Regions from separate parts of the Micromonospora olivasterospora genome, predicted to be linked through region 4. Evidence: riboswitches for the same ligand, from Rfam matches in the RefSeq annotation. Region 4 holds a riboswitch; each other region holds the start of a gene.

Region 1 (2,191 bases), 4.3 Mb from region 4:
GCCGGCCACGACGGTGCGCAACCACACCCGGCTGCGCGACGAGCCGGGCGGCGTGGTCCGGATCGACGTCGAGATCACGCTCGGCGCCCCCGCCCCGCTGTTCGGGTACGCCTTCCGGCAGGCCCGCTCGGCGCACCTCGGCCTGGCCCGCCGGCTCGCCGAGGTGCTGGACCGCCCGCCGGGCGGTTCCTCGCCGGCCTGAGCGGGGCCGGTGGCGACGCGCCGGCGGGCGGCAGCGCGGTGCAGGGTGAGCAGGGCCTTACGGGCGCGGGGCGGGAGTCGGGTCAGTACACCGACAGGTGCACGTGGTTGGTGTGGTCGCTCGACGGATCCCCGTTGCCACCGCTGTACGCCTTCCAGCCGCTGCTGGGCAGCCAGATCTGCTTGAACCAGATGACGTACAGCACGGCGAGGTTGTCCGCGTTGCGCACGAAGTACGCCGCCAGGTTGTTGCCGTACGTGCGGTCCCCGCCGCTGGCCACGCCGCCGAAGCCGCCCGTCTGTGCGGCGAAGTCGCAGGCCCGCCCCTTGGGGTGCTCGCCGGAGCCGCCCGAGCGGTAGCAGGAGACGTACCGGGTGAAGCCGGCCGCCTTGGCCTGCTGGAGCGCGTGCAACGTGCGGGGGGTGATGCAGCCGTTGGCCGGGGTCGGGTCGTTCACGCTGCACGACTCGGCGGGCCAGGACCCGTCGGGGTTGCGCTTCGCGGGGGAGGCGGTGGCGCCGGAGGTGCCGCCGGGGCTCGACCCGCCGCCGGCCCGCTCGTTGGCCACGGCCAGGGCCCGCTCGGCCTGCTCCTTGCGCTTGCCCATCACGGCGACCTGCCGGCGCTGCTCGCGGATCTCCCCGTCCAGCGCCTGCCGCGTCCGGTTCGCCTGGTCCCGGGCCGCCAGCAGGTCGCGCAGGGCGCGGTCCTCGTTGCTGGCCACCTGGTCGAGCGCCGCCGCCCGGTCCATGAACCCCTCGGGCGAGTTGCTGTTCAGCAGCGCCGACACCGCCCGGAGCCGGCCCGTCTTGTACGCCACACCGGCAATCTCACCGACCCTGCTGTCACGCACGGTCAGCTCCGCCTCGATCGTCTTGAGCTGGGCGCCGAGCTGCTGCTGCCGCTGCACCGAGCGGTTCAGGGCGGCCTTGGCGTCGAGGTAGCCCTTGCTGGCCGCCTCCAGCGCGGCGCGCAGCGCCGGGGTGCCGCCCTCGTCGTCCTGCCCCGGCGCGGCGGCGAGCAGCCCGGCGGGCGGCGCCGCCTGTGCCGGGGTGTCGCCCGCCGGGACGACCGCGAGGCCGCCGGCGAGCGTGAGCGCGAGCAGGGCCGCCACCCGGGCGGCCGTCCTTCGTACAGGTGCCACTACTGGCATGCGGATGTCCTTCCGTCAGCCGCCGACCGGGTTAGCTGACGGGTTCGGGACGGAAGATCCCTACCGCTCACGCGGATGCACCCCACGAACGTGGTTCCCCGGCTCGCCCTCGCGGGCGATTAGGCGGCGGCCGCCGCGGGCGCCGGCGGGCGCCACCGGAGCGGAGGCCGGGACCGAGCCTACCGGTGCTGGTGGGGCGGGCGCTGCGCCCGTTACGCACGGTACGCGGATCAAACCCATCAAATCCGGCATGGAGGCACAATAGCCCACCTGATCGACGGATCTGGGTATCACCAGGCGGTCGGCCCGCAGTTTCCCGGTGACGTTCCGGGTTCGACCTGTAGCGTGGCGTGCTCGATGTGAAAGTCCTCGTGCAGTGCGGTGCGGGCGGCGGTCAGCACGGCGCCCACCTCGGCGTCGGGGGCCATGGTCAGGTGCGCCGAGGCGACCTCCATCCCGGAGGTGAGCGTCCAGACGTGCAGGTCGTGCACCTCGACCACGCCGGGCACCGCGGCGAGTCGGTCGTGCACGGCGGTGACCTGCAGGTGCTCCGGGGCGGCCTGCACCAGGATCCGGACGGCGGCCCGGCCCAGCCGCCAGGTGCGGGGCAGGATGAACACGCCGATCGCGACCGCGACCAGGGGATCGGCCCACCACCAGTCGGTGGCCCAGATCAGGGCCGCCGCGGCGATCACCCCGACCGAGCCGAGCAGGTCCCCCAGCACCTCCAGGTACGCCCCGCGCAGGTTGATGCTCTCCTGCGCCCCGCCGCGCAGCAGGCCGAACGCGGCCAGGTTGGCGAGCAGGCCCAGCACCGCCACCGCCAGCATCGGGCC
Region 2 (2,191 bases), 2.0 Mb from region 4:
GAGGTCGCCGCCGGGCGGTGCGCGGTCGTCGGCCTGTCGTACCGGCTCAGCGCGGGCGAGGCGCGGATGGTGGCCGCGGTGCCGGTCGGGGCGGGAGCCGATGCGGCCGAATCCCCGGCTGGCGGTGCGGCCCGGCCGCCGGCCGCCGCCTGACCCGCCCCGGCCGCACGGGAACGGGCCGCCGGCCCGCCGGCTGGCCCGTCCTGGGCGCCCGAGAGGCGGCCGCCGCCGCGCCCGACGCGAACGAGGGCCGTCCCGCACGGGACGGCCCTCGTCGGCGTGACGGCGTCTACAGCAGCGACATGTGTACGTGATCCGTGTGGTTGGACGGGCCGCTGTAGGACTTCCACCCGGTCGCCGGGAACCAGATCTGGCGGTTCCAGATGACGTAGTAGATGCCCAGTCGGTCGGCGTTGCGGATGAGGAACGCGGCGAGGTTGTTGCCGTACATCCGGGTGTCGTTGTTGTGCCAGGGGCTGAAGCCGCTCCTCTGCAGCGACCAGTCGCAGGCGCGGCCCTTCGGGTGCTCCCACGGCCCGCCTGGCCGGTAGCAGCCCACGAAGCGGTTGAAACCGACCCGCTTGACCTCCCTGTACGCGTGCAGCGTGCGCGGGGTGATGCAGCCCGAGGTCGTCGGATCCTTCTCGCTGCACGACTCCGGACGCCAGCCGCCGTCCGCCGTGCGGCCCGGCGCCATCCTGGCGACCGGGGACGTGGCGTTGACCAGCCCGCCGGTGAAGCCCTCGCCGCCGACCAGCGCGAGGGCCTTCTCCGCGTCGTACTTCTTCTTGGCCATGATCGCCGTCTGCTTCTGCTGCTCGCGGACCTCGACGTCGAGCGCGAGCTTGGCCTGCTCCGCCGCGGTCTTGACCGCGTTCACCTTGGCCAGCTTCTGCGCGTTGATCATGTTTAGCTGGTCGAGGGCGGACGCGCGCTGGACGAACGAGTCCGGATTCCGGCTCTCCAGCAGCGCCGCCATGGCGCCGACCCGTCCGGTCCGGTACGCCTGGGCGGCCAGCTCGCTGACCTGCGGCGCGAGGGCCTCCAGCTCGTCCTGGGCCCGCTGCACCTCCAGGGCGTACTGCTGCTGGCGCTGCTTGGACTTCGTCAGCTTCGCCTTGGCCTGGCTGTACTCGCGGTTGGCGGCCTCGATGACTTCGGTGATCAGCTGGGGCTCGTCGTCCTCCTCGTGCCCGGACGGGGTGGGGCCGGAGGGCTCGCCCATCGCTGGGGCGGCCGGCCCGGCGACGATCGCCAGGGCCGCGAGCACGGCCATCACGGGTGTCAACCAGCGGCGCAGGGGTGCCGTCACAGTGTTCCCTTCCGTCGTCCGCCGACCGGGTTAGCTGACGGGTTCGGGGCGGAAGTGGCCCCTACCGCGGTCGCGGATTCACCCCGGGTACCTGGTTCCCCGGCTCGCCTCGCGGCGATTTGGCGGTGGCACCGCAGACGCCGCTGCGCGCCTTCGGCGGTGACCGGCAGCGAGGTTACCTGACGGTCCTCCTGGGGATCTACGCCCGGAAGTCCGCAAAGTGCGTCATTTCGTAATTGCTTTCGGTAATCAGTGACGCGTTTCGCACGTTGCGCGCCGGGAGCGGTCACGTTGAGTAGTGTCACCATGCGGCGTCCGTGCTCCCCTCTCGGTCTCCTCGCCCGGGCCTCGGGCGGCCCGGCCCGTCCGGGGCCCCTCCCCCGCTCAACGCCTCCAGCGCCAACTCCCGCTGGTTGGGACGGCCGCCGGCGACGGGCGTACGCGAGGCCGGCACGGCGGCGGGCGGGTCGTCGGCCGCAGCGCGGTCCGGGTCGGCGCGGCCGGCCGCGGTGACCACCGCGGCCAGGCCGGTCGTCAGTGGTACGGCGGCGACCAGGCCCAGCGTGGCGACCGCGCTGCGGACGATCTCCTGTGCCAGGAACTCGCTCGTCAGGAGCTCCGTCACCGGCCGGGAATCGGCCGTGAGCAGGAGCAACAGCGGCAGCGACGCGCCCGCGTACGCCAGCACGATGGTGTTCACGGTCGAGGCGATGTGCGCCCGCCCGACCCGGGTGGCCGCCCGGTAGAGCTGCAACCGGGAGAGCCCGGGGTTGGCGTGTGCCAGCTCGGTCACCGTGGCGGCCTGCGTCACCGTGACGTCGTCGAGCACGCCGAGCGAGCCGATGATGATGCCGGCGAGCAGCAGCCCGTGCAGGTCCA
Region 3 (2,191 bases), 720 kb from region 4:
CCCGCCCGCATCGGGACCGGCCGGCGGAGGACCTCGTCCCGTCCGCCGCCGACCTCGCCGCCGCCGAGGAGCGCGCCGACCTGCGCCGGTACGCCGAGGAGGTGGCGGTGGCCGCCGCCGGGGCCGCCCGGACCGCCCGCCGCCGCCGTGACGCGTGGCTCGCCGCCCAGGAGGCCGTCGAGCGGGCCTGGCAGGCGTACGACGCGGCGGAGACCGTCGCCCGCCGGTTCGCGGGCGCGGGCGCCCTGCCCACGCCGCGCACCCCCCGCACCCCCGCCGAGTACGCGGCCCGCGAGCGCTGGCTGCACCATGCCGCCACGGCCGCCCACGTGCGGGGCGAGCTGTCGATCGGGCAACTCTGCGACGTCTTCGCCGGACGCGGTTGCTGGGATCCTCGACGGCACCCGGTCGAGCAGGAGGTCCTGCTGGCCCGTGCCGTACGGGACGGCAGGCGGGCCGGTTACCTGGCGGCGGCAGACCGGGAGCGGGCCGCCTGGCGCGACGCCGAGCTGGCCGCCGAGGCCGCCCGGGTGCTGGCGGCGGAGGCGTCCACCGCGGCCGAGCGGGCGCGTCCCGCCCCGGAGTTCGCCGCCCCTGCGGCGGCTGCGGCCCGGCGACCCGCCCGGGCGGCGTGGTGGCGGCCGGCCCGCGTCGGCTGACCCGCCCCCCCCTGCCCGCTCCCTGGGCCGAGCGGCCGATTCGCCGCGTGAGCCCGGTCACGTCGCCCCGGAAACGGGCGCCGGGCACCATTCGGTGCGCCCGCCGACCGCAATTCCCCGACGATCGGTACCGGTTGTCCGATTATCGACCGTCGGCGTCGGAATGGCTGCCTATCCCATTGAGTCACGTCAGTTCCCAGATGTGCCGCAAAAAAGTCGGCCGGCAAATGTTTAAGCAGGTGGGGTGGGGTTGGCAGGCCAGCGACCGGCCAGTAGTGTCGGCCCGTCCGGCGCGGTAACCGATCGCAAGAGGCGACGCCGCGCCGACCCGCTCAATCGTGATCATCACGAACCGGGGACCCAGTGCACGTGTGGGGTGAATCCACGGGCCGCGGCCCGTGGTAGGGCGATCTTCCCGCCCGAATCCGTCAGCTAACCCGGTCGGCGGTGTCGGAAGGAGTTCCATCCTCGTGCAGCACCATCACACCTCCTGGTTGTCCGTCCCGTGGAGGAACGCGTGAACGACAACCTGAAGCGGCAGCTGCGCCGTCTCGCCACCGAGCGGCCGTACCAGTTCGTCGCCGGCTCGGCCGCGGCGCTCGTGCTGGCCTCCGGCACCGGGGCCCTGCTCGCCAACGGCGACGACGCCGCCGCCCCCCGGCAGACCACGACGGCCGTCGCCGAGATCGCCCCCCGCCTCGACGACACGGCGACCCGGAGCCAGGCACGGGCCGCGGCCGAGGTGGCGCCCAGCGCCTCGCCGAGCGCCACCTCGGCCGCGCCGAACCCGGACCTGACTGCCGCGGCGGCCCCCAAGCCGACCGCGTCGAAGCCGGCCGCCCCGAAGCCGCCGTCGTCCAAGGTCCTCGACTACGACTACCAGGCGCAGACGACCTACTACAACTGCGGTCCCGCCGCCGTGCGCAACGCGCTCTCGGCCACCGGCATCGACAGCGACCAGGGCACGTTGGGCGCCAAGCTCGGCACCACCGAGATGGGCACCAACTCGGCCGAGGACACCACCCGGGTGCTCAACCAGATGGTCAAGGGCAACCCGTACAAGACCCGGATGATCCCGGGCAACGCCGCCACCCCGGCGCAGATGGACCAGCTCCAGTCCGACGTGGTCAACGCGATCTCGGCCGGGCGGGGCGTCGTGGTGAACATCGCCGGCGACGCCACCGACGTCGACGGGGGCTGGCACTCGTTCCCCGGCGGCCACTACATCGCCGTCGTCGGGTACGAGGACCAGGGCCGCACGGTGAAGATCGCCGACTCGGCCAACCCGGCCGTGCCGTCGTACTGGATCAGCACGATCGCCCTGGCGAACTGGGCCGCCACCCGCGGCTACTCGGCCTGACACCCTCCTCCCCACACCGGGCGCCGGCTCCCCCGAGCCGGCGCCCGGTGTCGTCTCCCGGTCCGGGCCCTCGCCCCCGACGACCCGGCGGTGGACGCCGGGCTGCGCCGCGAGGACGGCCGGTGGCGGCTGAGGGCGCCGGGTCAGGCCGTCGGGGACAGGGGGAGCCCTC
Region 4 (2,191 bases):
GCGTCGGCGCAGCGCTGCACCATGCCGTCGCCGCCCCACACGAAGACCAGCCCGGCGCCCCTCTCCAGCGCCTTGCGGACCTTCTTCGGCGCCTTGCGGCTCTTGGGCACCTCGTACCAGAGCAGGTCGTCGACGCCGGCGTCGACCAGCGTGGCGCGCAGCTCGTCGAGGCCGCCGCCGAGGGTCTTCTTCCGGTGGGCGACGACGGCGACGATGCCGACGCGGTCCGGAGCGGCCTCGTCGGGCCTGGTCAGCGTGCTGGTGCTCATGCTCGCCCGTGTTACCCAGCCGGCCCGGAGTCCACGCGTACCGGCCTCGGGACCCGGAAGCGCCCGGCCGGAGTACCGGCCGGGCGCTTCGGTGCGGGTCACCGGCCCGAACCGGCCCGGTGAGCGGGTGTCAGAGGCTGAGCCGCTGGCCGGGGAAGATCAGGTTGGGCCGGTCGCCCAGGACCCGCCTGTTCTTCTCCCACAGCGCGTGCCAGCCGCCCCCGACGCCCTTGGCCTGCGCGATCTCCGACAGGGTGTCCCCCGACCGCACCACGTACGTCCGGCCGCCGCCGGTGGACGGGGTGCTCTTCGTGGTGTCCCGCTTGCTCCGCGACGCCGGCTTCTCGGTACGCGAGGACCGCTCCTTCTTCGGGGCGGCCTTCGTCTCCGACTTCGGGCTGTACTTCTTGGTCGAGCCGCCCTTCTTGCCGCAGGTCGGCCACGCCCCGATGCCCTGGCCCCGGAGCACCTTCTCGGCGATGCGGATCTGCTCGCTGCGGGTCGCCAGGTCGGCGCGCGCGGCGTACTTCTTGCCGCCGTAGCCGGCCCAGGTGCTCTGCGAGAACTGCAGGCCCCCGTAGTAGCCGTTGCCGGTGTTGATGTGCCAGTTGTTGCCGGACTCGCACTGGGCGATGGCGTCCCAGTTGACCGCGGCCTGGGCCGGGGCGGCCGGCCCGAACAGGGCGACGGCGCCGGCGACGGCGCCCGCCGCGACGGTCCCGACGGCGGCACGGCGAGCGGTCACCCGACGGTGGCGGGCGATGTATCCAGTTGCCATGGTGATCCTCCACGCCGACGAGGTGAGCTGTCGGGTTCGGGCCGAGGAGCCCGGCCGCCGGTGGCGGCTTCACCCCGAGGTGACGGTGCACCGAGGAACGTTGGGTCCCCCGCTCCTGCCTGAGGACAAGGTGCCGACGGCCGGCGGCAGGATTAGGCGTTACCGACCGTGGTGTCCACGTTCGCGGACCCGACCGACGTTAGGCACCCTCCGCGACGGTCGCCCACCTATTGTTACCTTCTTCACCCGCTCGGGCGACGGGCTCCACAGTCGAGTTCCGCAGCCGCGCAGACCGTGCATGACGCCCGACGGACCGACTCGGACCAGGCCGCCCCCGGGCCGGACGGTGACGCAGCGTAGTGTCCGTCCGATCCCGCACATCGCGAACGTGAGTCACCCCCCACACAGGTCAGTGTGGCGGTCGCTGGCCCAGTCGGCCACGACATCGCCCGGCGCTCCGCCGATTCGTCCACGACATCAGCTCCACAGGAAGTACCCACCCGGCGTGGTGGATCCTGGCGGTCTCGGAACCGGCGATCGCGAAGGCGGCACGGGGCGGGCACGAGCGGCAGGACCGGCCGGCGCCTCCCTGGCGCCGGCCGGTTCGTACCTGCCCGCCGCGGCCCTACAGGGTGCGAGCCAGCCGGTCGGCGAGGACGCGGGTGAACCGGGACGGGTCGGCCAGCTCGCCGCCCTCGGCCAGCAGCGCCATGCCGTACAGCAGCTCCGCGGTCTCGGCGACCGCGTCGGACTCGGCGCCCTGCTCGTGGGCCTTGCGCAGCCCCTCCACCAGCGGGTGGCCCGGGTTCAGCTCCAGGATCCGCTTGACCTGCGGCACCTCGTGCCCCATCGCCCGGTACATCTTCTCCAGCGTCGGGGTGATGTCGTGGGCGTCGCCGACCACGCAGGCCGGCGAGGTGGTCAGCCGGGTGGAGAGCCGAACCTCCTTGACGTTGTCGCGCAGCTTCTCCGTCATCCACGACAGCAGGTCGGCGTACTCCTGGCGCTGCTGCTCACGCGCGGACTCCGCCTCCTTCTTCTCCTCCTCGGTGTCCAGGTCGACCTGGCCCTTGGCGATCGAGCGCAGCGGCTTGCCGTCGAACTGGCCGACGCGGTCGACCCAGACCTCGTCCACCGGGTCGGT

Evidence for each region. Region 4 has a riboswitch for cyclic di-AMP ahead of JD77_RS24285 (LysM peptidoglycan-binding domain-containing protein). Riboswitches for the same ligand answer to the same signal wherever they lie in the genome.
Region 1: linked by a shared signal. The riboswitch ahead of JD77_RS04145 (coiled-coil domain-containing protein) and the one ahead of JD77_RS24285 (LysM peptidoglycan-binding domain-containing protein) in region 4 are both predicted to bind cyclic di-AMP.
Region 2: linked by a shared signal. The riboswitch ahead of JD77_RS15060 (coiled-coil domain-containing protein) and the one ahead of JD77_RS24285 (LysM peptidoglycan-binding domain-containing protein) in region 4 are both predicted to bind cyclic di-AMP.
Region 3: linked by a shared signal. The riboswitch ahead of JD77_RS21165 (C39 family peptidase) and the one ahead of JD77_RS24285 (LysM peptidoglycan-binding domain-containing protein) in region 4 are both predicted to bind cyclic di-AMP.

What each region holds. Positions count from the first base shown of each region.
Region 1 is NZ_VLKE01000001.1:975,059-977,249, reverse strand. It holds gene JD77_RS04150 (SRPBCC family protein) at 1-202, shown strand, start outside; gene JD77_RS04145 (coiled-coil domain-containing protein) at 285-1,355, opposite strand; cyclic di-AMP (ydaO/yuaA leader) riboswitch at 1,360-1,491, opposite strand; gene JD77_RS04140 (cation diffusion facilitator family transporter) at 1,646-2,191, opposite strand, start outside.
Region 2 is NZ_VLKE01000001.1:3,292,558-3,294,748, forward strand. It holds gene JD77_RS15055 (carbonic anhydrase) at 1-153, shown strand, start outside; gene JD77_RS15060 (coiled-coil domain-containing protein) at 290-1,312, opposite strand; cyclic di-AMP (ydaO/yuaA leader) riboswitch at 1,317-1,447, opposite strand; gene JD77_RS15065 (YibE/F family protein) at 1,614-2,191, opposite strand, start outside.
Region 3 is NZ_VLKE01000001.1:4,564,888-4,567,078, forward strand. It holds gene JD77_RS21160 (hypothetical protein) at 1-659, shown strand, start outside; cyclic di-AMP (ydaO/yuaA leader) riboswitch at 979-1,121, shown strand; gene JD77_RS21165 (C39 family peptidase) at 1,165-2,019, shown strand.
Region 4 is NZ_VLKE01000001.1:5,280,453-5,282,643, reverse strand. It holds gene JD77_RS34020 (diacylglycerol/lipid kinase family protein) at 1-269, opposite strand, end outside; gene JD77_RS24285 (LysM peptidoglycan-binding domain-containing protein) at 400-1,047, opposite strand; cyclic di-AMP (ydaO/yuaA leader) riboswitch at 1,045-1,216, opposite strand; gene htpG (molecular chaperone HtpG) at 1,673-2,191, opposite strand, start outside.